Regions from separate parts of the Frigoribacterium sp. VKM Ac-1396 genome, predicted to be linked through region 1. Evidence: predicted binding sites of a transcription regulator. Region 1 holds the regulator's gene; the other holds the start of a gene.

Region 1 (4,994 bases):
AGCGCCTCGAGGAACGCGGTGGTCTCGGCCTCGGTGCCCGCACTGACCCGCAGGTGGTTCGGGATGCCGAGGTCGCGGACGATGATGCCCCGCTCGAGCAGGCGCTCGAAGACGTCGGCCGGATCGTCGACCCCGCCGAAGAGGACGAAGTTCGACCAGGTCGGCCACGGCTCGTAGCCGAGCTCGGTCAGCACGTCGACGATGCGGTCGCGTTGGGCCTTGATGTCGTCGACCATGGCCAGCATCTCGCCGGCGTGTGAGAGCGCCGCGACGGCCGCCGCCTGCGTCAGGGACGAGAGGTGGTACGGGAGGCGCACGAGACGGAGTGCGTCCGTCACCGCCGGGTGCGCGGCCAGGTAGCCGACCCGGGCGCCGGCGAACGCGAAGGCCTTGCTCATCGTCCGCGACACGACGAGCCGCTCACGCCCCTCGAGGAGGGTCAGGGCCGTCGGTTGGTCGGCCGGCATGAACTCGGCGTAGGCCTCGTCCACGAAGACGATGCCGTCGGTGGCCTCGTAGGCCGCCTCGACGGTGGCGAGATCGAGGGGCGTCCCGGTGGGGTTGTTCGGGCCGCAGAAGAAGACGATGTCGGGGCGGGTGCGCTCGATCTCGGAGACGGCCGTCTCGGGCGAGATGCGGAACCCCTCGTCACGGCGACCCTCGACCCACCGGCTGCCCGTGCCGGTCGTGATGATCGAGTGCATCGAATAGGTCGGGGGGAAGCCCAGCACCGACCGCCCCGGACCGCCGAAGGCCTGGAGGAGCTGCTGGATGACCTCGTTCGACCCGTTCGCCGCCCAGATGTTCTCTGGGGTCAACCCGTGCCCGAGATACGTCGCGAGCGATTCACGCAAGGTGGTGAACTCGCGATCGGGGTACCGGTTGACGTCGAGCACTGCTCGGGCCATCGACTCGACGATGTCGCGGGCCACGTCTTCGGGGATGGGATGCGTGTTCTCGTTGACGTTGAGGGCGACGGCGACCTTCTTCTGCGGGGCGCCGTAGGGCGTCAGACCGCGCAGGTCGTCACGGATGGGCAGGTCGTCGAGACTGAAGGACACCCCACCATGGTACGGGCGGGCCGCTGGCCCCCGCCTCCGTCAGCCACGGGGACGGTGGGTGGCAGGAGTGCCGGGGCCGTGCGCCTCGTGGGTCAGCGGGCGTACTGCGTCGGGACCGCGAGGCTCTGACCGGCGGAGACCTCGGCGCTGGGGAGGTTGTTCAGCGAGACCAGGTCGGCGATGACGTCGCGGGGGTCGGAGCTGGGGGCGATCTCGGAGGCGACCTGCCACAGGGTCTCGCCACCGTCGACCGTGACGTGCTGGAAGTCGGTGGAGCCCGTCGTGTCGGACGCGACCGCTCCGCCCCCGTTGAGGACGAGCGCACCGACCACGATGACTGCCGGGATCGCCACGAGCGCCGCGACGACCGCTCGGCCTCGCCGCGTGATGCGGAGGCGCGTGCGGACGACCCGGGACGGGTCGACGGGGGACGCAACTGCTGGAGAGGAGGTGACGCTCATGAGGTGGTCCTTTCACCGTGGGAAGACAGGGGACGAGTTCGTGCCCGGCACTCGGCCGGGAATGCCGGACACGAAGACGTGTTCCGAACATACATTCGATTTCTCGCGCTTTCAACCCCTCTGACGGGATCTCAGCCTCGATCGGAGGCCTGATCAGGTGGAGAAGACGCGACACACTCGAACATGTGTTTTGTCGACACCGCCTGATCGGATACGGTTTCGATCGGTGGTGAGAGTCAAACAGGGACCACCGACATCGACGGCAGGAGACCCATGAGCGACCCGAAGCGCACCCCGCAGGCGTCCCCCGACGCGCCCCGTCGAGCCGAGTCGGGCCTCCTCCCCCGCAAGGAGCTGACCGCGAAGCAGGCGACGATCCTCGCGGCCATCACCGAGAGCATCGGCCGCCGTGGGTACCCGCCGAGCATGCGAGAGATCGGTGACGCCGTCGGGTTGAGGTCACTCTCCAGCGTCACCCACCAGTTGAACCAGCTCGAACTCGCCGGCCGCATCCGTCGTGACCCGAACCGTCCGCGGGCCCTCGAGGTGCTCGTCGACGACGTGGCACCGGTCGCTCCCCCTGCCACCGTCTTCACGACGAGCGACGACGGTGACACCGCACACGTGCCCATGGTCGGCCGCATCGCCGCCGGCATCCCCATCACGGCCGAGCAGCAGATCGAGGACGTCATGCCGCTGCCGCGACAGCTCGTCGGCAAGGGCGAGTTGTTCATGTTGCGGGTGGTCGGCGACTCGATGATCGACGCGGCCATCTGCGACGGCGACTGGGTCGTCGTCCGGCAGCAGCAGGACGCCGAGAACGGCGACATCGTCGCCGCCATGCTCGACGACGAGGCGACGGTCAAGGTGTTCCGTCAGCGCGACGGCCACACCTGGCTGCTCCCTCGCAACAGCGCCTTCGAGCCCATCGTCGGCGATCACGCCCAGATCGTGGGCAAGGTCGTCGCGGTGCTGCGCTCGGTCTAGATCCTCGGGGCACCGCGGAGCCCGAACGACGAAGCGCCGGTCACCCTGAGGTGACCGGCGCTTCGTCTCGTCCGACTCGACGAGGCGGCGTCAGCGGGCGGACGTGACCGGGGCGACGTACTCCGTCAGTCCGGCGACGTCGCCCGGGTAGACGCGAGCGTGCACCCGGGTGCCGTCTTCTTCGTAGTCGGTGCTGACGACACGACCCGAGTCGTGCAGGTGCGAGACTACGTCGCCGCGGTCGTAGGGCACCAGCAGGTCGAGCTCGATCTCGGGCTCGGGCAGGACGGACGCGATGCGCGAGAGGAGCTCGTCGATCCCTTCGCCCGTCCGCGCCGAGACGAAGACGGCGGTCGGTTCGAGCCCGAGCAGGACGAGCCGCTGGTCGGCGTCGACGAGGTCGCTCTTGTTGAACACGACGATCTCGGCGATGTCGCGCCCGTCGACCTCGGCGATGACGTCGCGCACCGTGGCCAGCTGGGCGGCCGGGTCGGGGTGCGACCCGTCGACGACGTGGACGATGACGTCCGACGCCTCGACCTCTTCGAGCGTCGACCGGAAGGCCTCGACCAGCTGATGCGGCAGGTTGCGGACGAACCCGACCGTGTCGGCGTAGGTGAAGGGACGGCCGTCGGCGGTCACGCTCTTGCGCACCGTCGCGTCGAGGGTCGCGAACAAGGCGTTCTCGACGAGGACGCCGGCACTCGTGAGGCGGTTCAGCAGGCTCGACTTGCCCGCGTTGGTGTACCCGGCGATGGCGACGGTGGGCACCTCGTTGCGATCGCGGTTCGCCCGCTTCGCGTCCCGGGCGGGCTTCATCTCTTTGATCTGCCGACGCAGCCGGGCCATGCGGGTGTGGATGCGACGACGATCGAGCTCGATCTTGGTCTCACCGGGGCCGCGGCTGCCCATTCCGGCACCCGCGCCTCCTACCTGGCCACCGGCCTGGCGGGACATCGACTCGCCCCAGCCTCGGAGGCGCGGCAGCAGGTACTCGAGCTGGGCCAGTTCGACCTGCGCCTTGCCTTCGCGACTCTTGGCGTGCTGGCTGAAGATGTCGAGGATGACGGCCGTGCGGTCGATGACCTTGACCTTGACGACGTCCTCGAGGGCGCGGCGCTGGCTGGGGGCCAGCTCGGTGTCGGCGATGACCGTGTCGGCCCCCAGGGCGGCCACCGTCCCCCGTAGCTCTTCGGCCTTGCCCTTGCCGAGGTACGTGCTCGGGTCGGGGTTCGGACGGCGCTGCAGCAGGCCGTCGAGCACGACGGCGCCCGCGGTCTCGGCCAGGGCGGCGAGTTCGCGGAGGGAGTTCTCGGCGTCGGACATCGAGCCCTGCGAGTAGACGCCGATCAGGACGACGTTCTCGAGGCGCAGCTGGCGGTACTCGACCTCGGTGACGTCCTGCAGTTCGGTCGAGAGGCCCGCGACGCGTCGCAGGGCCTGGCGGTCGTCGCGCTCGGACTGGTCGCCGTCGGAACCCCCGTCGTGCAGGGACCGCGTCTGGATGGCCTGCGCCGGAGAGAAGACGGTGTACCCGGAGGCCCGCTGGGCCGCACGATCGAGGACGCGCGCGACGACGTCGTCGGGCTGGTCGTCCCGCTCGGAGTCGAGCGGTGTCGTGGTGTGGTCTGTCATCGGGGTGATACTAACCCTTTCGGTCTGCGGTGAGCGGGGAACGACGTCTCCGTCGATGTTCGGTAGGTTGACGAGCATGGCCAGCGAGCACTACTTCTCACCCCAGCCCGGCAGCGCGGCCAAGCCCAGGACGATCGACGTCGTCCTCGCGGGGCGCGAGCTGACGCTCACCACCGCCGCGGGCGTGTTCAGCCCCGGCCGCGTGGACCCGGGCACCGCGGTGCTGCTGGCGGGCACGCCGACGCCGCCGGAGACGGGCCATCTGCTGGACGTCGGGTGCGGGTGGGGCCCCATCACACTGAGCCTCGCGTTGTCGTCACCCGACGCGACGGTCTGGGCCGTCGACGTGAACGAGAGAGTGCTCGACCTCGTGCGCGAGAACGCGCGGTCGGTCGGCCTCGAGAACGTCAACGCCGTCACCCCCGACGATGTTCCCGACGACCTGCGGTTCGCGACGATCTGGTCGAACCCGCCCATCCGGGTCGGCAAGGCCGAACTGCACTCGCTCCTCGAGCGCTGGCTGCCCCGGCTCGACGACGGCGCGGAGGCCTGGCTCGTGGTGCAGAAGAACCTCGGGGCGGACTCCTTGCACCGGTGGATGGACGAGACGATGGGCGACGTCGTCGACGTGACCCGCGCCTCCACCAGCAAGGGTTATCGCGTGCTTCGCGCCGAGCGGGTCGACGCCGTCTGACGCGACGCCCGCGGCGTCGGCGGACGTCAGATCTCGAGCGCCCCGGTGAAGACGAGTTCGGCAGGACCACTGAGCGAGACGTGCTCGCCGTCGGCGTGGTGGCTGATCGAGACGCCCACGACACCCCCGGGCACGTCGACCAACCAGCCGTCGGGC
Region 2 (4,994 bases), on a different contig from region 1:
GCACTGGGCGACGGCGAGACCGAGGGCGTCCGCGGTGGCGCCGTCGAGACGGCCGACCGACGAGACGTCACCCGTCACGGCGACGTCGAGGCCGTCGCCCCGTGCCTGCTCGACGGCGGCGTGGAGGCGGCTGCGCTCCCAGCCGTCGGCGGCCGCGATCGCCTCGGCCGGGGCTCCGGAGCCCGGCGACAGCCAGTCGCGCCCCACGAGCACCTCGAGGTCGTCGGAGATCGACCGTGCGGCCTGCGCGCTCAGCGGACCCGGGCCGGTGGCGGCCACCGCCGCCAGGTGCCCGAGGATCGTGTCGTGCACGAGGGCCGCCGCCTGACCCTCGACGTCGGCGCGCAGCCGCTGCACCTGCTGCTCGAGCGCCGCCCGGTGGAGCCCCGGCTGCGCCCGACGGGCACGACCGCGCGACGCTTCGCCGTGGACGGACACGATCGCGACGAGGACGAAGGCGAGCAGCGTGGTCACGTCGAGTCGGAACGACGCGCCCGTGTTCCGGGTCGCCAGCTGCGTGGCGAGCTCACCGGCCGCGTACCCCGCCGCCGACCAGAGCAACCCGCGACGAGGGCCGAGGGCCGTGCTGCCCACCATGACGAGCGCGATCTTCGGCAACGACAGCGAGAACGCGTCGGAAGCCTGTACCGACGACACCTGGGCGAACAGGGTGACGGCGTACCAGTAGAGGGAGGCCGTGCCGACGATCAGGTAGGCGAGGTGGGCCGTCGTGGACCTCGTGCGCTCGACGACGACGAGCAACGCGAGCACCGGGACGAGCGAGACGAGCGCCGGCCAGAGCAGGAGGCTCGGCGACGCCACCTGCTTCACGACCAGGAGGGTGGCCGCCGCGACCAGCACGGTGGCACCGATGGCGTGACATGCCCTCGACACGGAGTCGCCGAGGGCCGCCGGGGCGAGGTGGGCCGGGAGGCCGAGCAGCATGCGGCCTCCTGATCGGCTCGTTCGTGGTCTGGAGAGATCATGGCAGAAGCCTGGGCACCCGTGTACCCCGACATGTGGGGTCGTCGACGCGGGCAGGCGGACGATGCCCGCCGTTTGTGCCCCGTTCTGCCCACCCGGGGCACAGACGACGGTTCGGGCCATGGCCGTCGGGACGACTCAGAAGAGCCGCGGTTGCGTCCGGGCGCCGCCCGGGAGCTCGGAGGCGATCAACGCCCGAGGTGCCCCTGCCCGCTCCGTGTCGGCCACGTCGGACCCCCCGCCCGTTGCGGTGCCGGCCCCGGCGTGGGCGCCGGCGCCCCGACCGTTCAGTCCCAGCAACCGCAGCGAGCGCGCGCTGTCGTCGAGGGCCGCCGAACGCATCGACCCGGTGGACGGGTCGGCTCGCCCCTTCTCGAGGCCGTACTCGCGCAGCAGCGGACGCAGGCGGGCCGCCAGCCAGGAGCGGTAGCCCGTCGGGGCGTAGGTGCCCTGGGCGTAGAGCGAGCGGTACTTCGGGACGAGTTCGGGGTGCTCGCGTTCGAGCCAGGCGAACCACCACTCTTTGACGCCGGGCTTGAGGTGCAGCGCGCTGTACATGACGCTCGACGCGCCGGAGTCGCGCACCGCCGCGAGGGCCGCGTGCAGGTGGTCGAGCCCGTCGGTCAGGTACGGCAACACGGGCATCATGAACACCGAGCACGACAGCCCGAGGTCGCGAGCCGCCGAGACGGTGGCCAGACGGGCAGCGGTCGTCGGCGTGCCCGGCTCGACCGACTGCTGCAGGTCGTCGTCGTGGATCGCGATCGACATGGCCAGGTCGACGGGCACGTGCTGCGCCGCCTCGGCGAGCAGGGGCAGGTCGTTCCGCAGCAGCGTGCCCTTCGTGAGGATGCTGAACGGCGTGCCCGAGTCGGCGAGCGCCGCGATGATGCCCGGCATGAGCCGGTAGCGCCCCTCTGCCCGCTGGTACGGGTCGGTGTTGGTGCCGAGGGCGACCGGGTGGTGCTGCCAGGTCGGACGGTGCAGCTCGCGCGCGAGGACCTCGGCGACGTTCACCTTGACGACGATCTGCCGGTCGAAGTCGTCGCCGCCGTCGAGGTCGAGGTACTCGTGGGTGGGACGGGCGAAGCAGTAGACGCAGGCGTGGCTGCACCCTCGGTACGGGTTGATCGTCCAGCCGAACGGAAGGGCCGAGTCACCGCCCGGGACGCGGTTCAGGGCGCTCTTCGCGACGACCTCGTGGAAGGTCACCCCCGCGAACTCGGGCGTGGTGACCGAGGTGATGAGGTTGTTCAGGCGCGCCAGGCCGGGCAGGGCCGACGCCTTCTCGGTGTCGATCGCTTGCTCGGACCATCGCATGAGCCCATTCGAACACACGTTCGAACGGTGGTCAAGCCGGCCCGACGCGCGCGCGCCCGACCGGGCCGGGCCCGGCCAGTAGACCGCGAGGCGACCACCGAGGGCGTCAGGCGTGGATGCCGAGGGCCTCCGCCGTCGCACCGATGGTCGAGGCCGCACGACGCTCGTCGGACGACAGGTCGTCGCCGTAGGTCGGGATCATCGCGTTGAGGCGGGGCTTCCAGGCCGCGATGCGGTCGGGGAAGCACCGCTCGAGCACGGTCAGCATGATCGGCACGGCGGTCGACGCACCGGGCGACGCACCCAGCAGACCCGCGATGGTGCCGTCGCCGGCCGTGATGACCTCGGTGCCGAACTGCAGCACCCCGCCCTTCTTCGCGTCCTTCTTGATGACCTGCACGCGCTGCCCGGCCGTGATGCGGTACCAGTCCTTCGGGTCGGCGTCGGGCATGAACTCGCGCAGCGACTCGAACTTGGTCTGCTTGCTCGCGGCGAGCTGGCCCACGAGGTACTTCACCAGCGACAGGTTGGCGAGACCGGCCCGGATCATCGGGTAGAGGTTGTGTGGGCGGATGGAGGCGAAGAGGTCGAGCATCGAGCCGTGCTTCAAGAACTTCGGGCTGAACCCGGCGTAGGGCCCGAACATCAGGCTGGCCTGGCCGTCGACCACGCGCGTGTCGAGGTGCGGCACCGACATCGGCGGCGAGCCCACGGCGGCCTTGCCGTAGACCTTGGCCTGGTGCTTGCCGACGACGGCCGGGTCGTCGCACCGCAAGAACTCGCCGCTGACCGGGAACCCGCCGAAGCCCTTGATCTCGTCGATGCCGGACTTCTGCAACAGGTGCAGGGCCCCGCCCCCGGCACCGACGAACACGAAGCGTGCGTCGACGGTCGTGGGGCTGCCGCCCGTCGCGCGCAGGGCGACGCGCCAGGTGCCGTCGCGCAGCTTCGTGAGGTCGGTGACCCGGTGGTCGACCTCGAGGGTCGCGCCCTCGCCCTGCAGGTAGGTGAAGAGGAGGCGCGTGAGCGACCCGAAGTCGACGTCGGTTCCGGCCGCGATGCGGGTCGCGGCGATCGGCTGGCCCTCGGCCCGGCCCGGGATGAGCACGGGCGCCCACGACCGGATGACGGACGGGTCGGTGCTGAACTCGAGCCCCTGGAAGAGCGGGTGCTCGCGCAGCGCCTCGTGGCGCTTGCGGAGGTACTCGACGTTCTTCTCGCCCCAGACGAAGCTCATGTGCGGGGTCGAGTTGATGAAGGCGTCGGGCTGGGGCAGGGCGCCCTCGGCCACGAGGAACGACCAGAACTGGCGGGACACCTGGAACTGCTCGTTGACCTTGACGGCGCTCGAGGTGTCGATCGTGCCGTCGGCCCGCTCGGGCGTGTAGTTGAGCTCGCAGAGGGCCGAGTGGCCTGTGCCCGCGTTGTTCCAGGGGTTGCTCGACTCGAGGGCCACGTCGCCCAGGGCCTCGTAGATCTCGATCGTCCAGCTCGGCTCGAGCTGCTTGATCATGGCACCGAGGGTGGCACTCATGATGCCGGCCCCGATGAGGGCTACGTCGACGGGCTTCTTCGCTTCAGTCACGGAGGTCAGTCTAGGCCTGGGCCCCGCCCGGGCCCCGGGTGCCCGACCCGGGACGGACCCGGGGTTTCTCGACATCGAGAGACCCGGTGACGTCGTCGACGCCCCGGTCCACCCCCGTCGGAGCGTCTCAGACGGCGGCGGAGCGTTTCGCGGCGACGAGCTCGGCGATCTGCACGGCGTTCAGCGCCGCACCCTTGCGCAGGTTGTCGTTGCTGATGAAGAACGCCAGCCCCCGGTGGCCGGGGACGCCCTCGTCGTGACGGATGCGGCCGACGAAGCTCGGGTCGGCGCCGGCCGCCTCGAGCGGCGTCGGCACGTCGGTCAGCACGACCCCGGGGGCGTCGCGCAACAGCTCTTCGGCCCGCTCGACCGTGATGTCGGAGGCGAACTCGGCGTTGATCGAGAGCGAGTGGCCGGTGAACACCGGGACGCGCACGCAGGTGCCGCTGACCAGCAGGTCGGGACGCTCGAGGATCTTGCGGCTCTCGTTGCGCAGCTTCTTCTCTTCGTCGGTCTCTCGGGTGCCGTCGTCGACGATCGAGCCCGCGAGCGGGATCACGTCGAAGGCGATGGGGCGGACGTACGTCACGGGTTCGGGCAGCTCGACGGCGTGGCCGTCGTGCACGAGGCCGATGGTGTCGCCGGCGATCGCGGCCCGGGTCTGCTGCAGCAGCTCGTCCGCGCCGGCGAGGCCGCTGCCCGACACGGCTTGGTAGGTGCTGACGATCAACCGCTGCAAGGTCGCCTCGGCGTCGAGCACCTTCAGCACGGGCATGGCCGCCATCGTCGTGCAGTTCGGGTTGGCGACGATGCCCTTGACCGCCTGGTCGAGGGCGTGCGGGTTGACCTCGCTGACGACCAACGGCACCTCGGGGTCCATGCGCCAGGCGCTCGAGTTGTCGATGACGAGGGCACCCGCCGCGGCGAAGCGCGGGGCGTGGGCCCGCGAGCCCGTCGCACCCGCCGAGAAGAGCGCGATGTCGAGCCCGGTGGGGTCGGCCGTCTCGACGTCCTCGACGACGATCTCGGCGCCGCGGAAGGGCAGGGTCGTGCCGGCCGAGCGGGCGGTCGCGAAGAACCGGATCTCGGCCACGGGGAAGTCACG

The links. Region 1 encodes LexA, which represses DNA repair genes until DNA is damaged. Its sites were predicted from a motif close to TCGAACANNTGTTCGA; they were not measured.
Region 2: a site for LexA is predicted at 2,313-2,328, ahead of ITJ55_RS05020 (Rv2578c family radical SAM protein). Genes of this name have one in related genera too.

The regions. Positions count from the first base shown of each region.
Region 1 is NZ_JADKSD010000002.1:1,087,078-1,092,071, reverse strand. Features, by position in the region: gene ITJ55_RS12155 (histidinol-phosphate transaminase) at 1-1,061, opposite strand, end outside; gene ITJ55_RS12150 (hypothetical protein) at 1,154-1,522, opposite strand; gene lexA (transcriptional repressor LexA) at 1,796-2,509, shown strand; gene hflX (GTPase HflX) at 2,600-4,144, opposite strand; gene ITJ55_RS12135 (class I SAM-dependent methyltransferase) at 4,221-4,838, shown strand; gene dapF (diaminopimelate epimerase) at 4,865-4,994, opposite strand, start outside.
Region 2 is NZ_JADKSD010000001.1:1,085,564-1,090,557, forward strand. Features, by position in the region: gene ITJ55_RS05015 (sensor histidine kinase) at 1-945, opposite strand, end outside; gene ITJ55_RS05020 (Rv2578c family radical SAM protein) at 1,123-2,304, opposite strand; gene ITJ55_RS05025 (malate:quinone oxidoreductase) at 2,411-3,838, opposite strand; gene ITJ55_RS05030 (aspartate-semialdehyde dehydrogenase) at 4,017-4,994, opposite strand, start outside.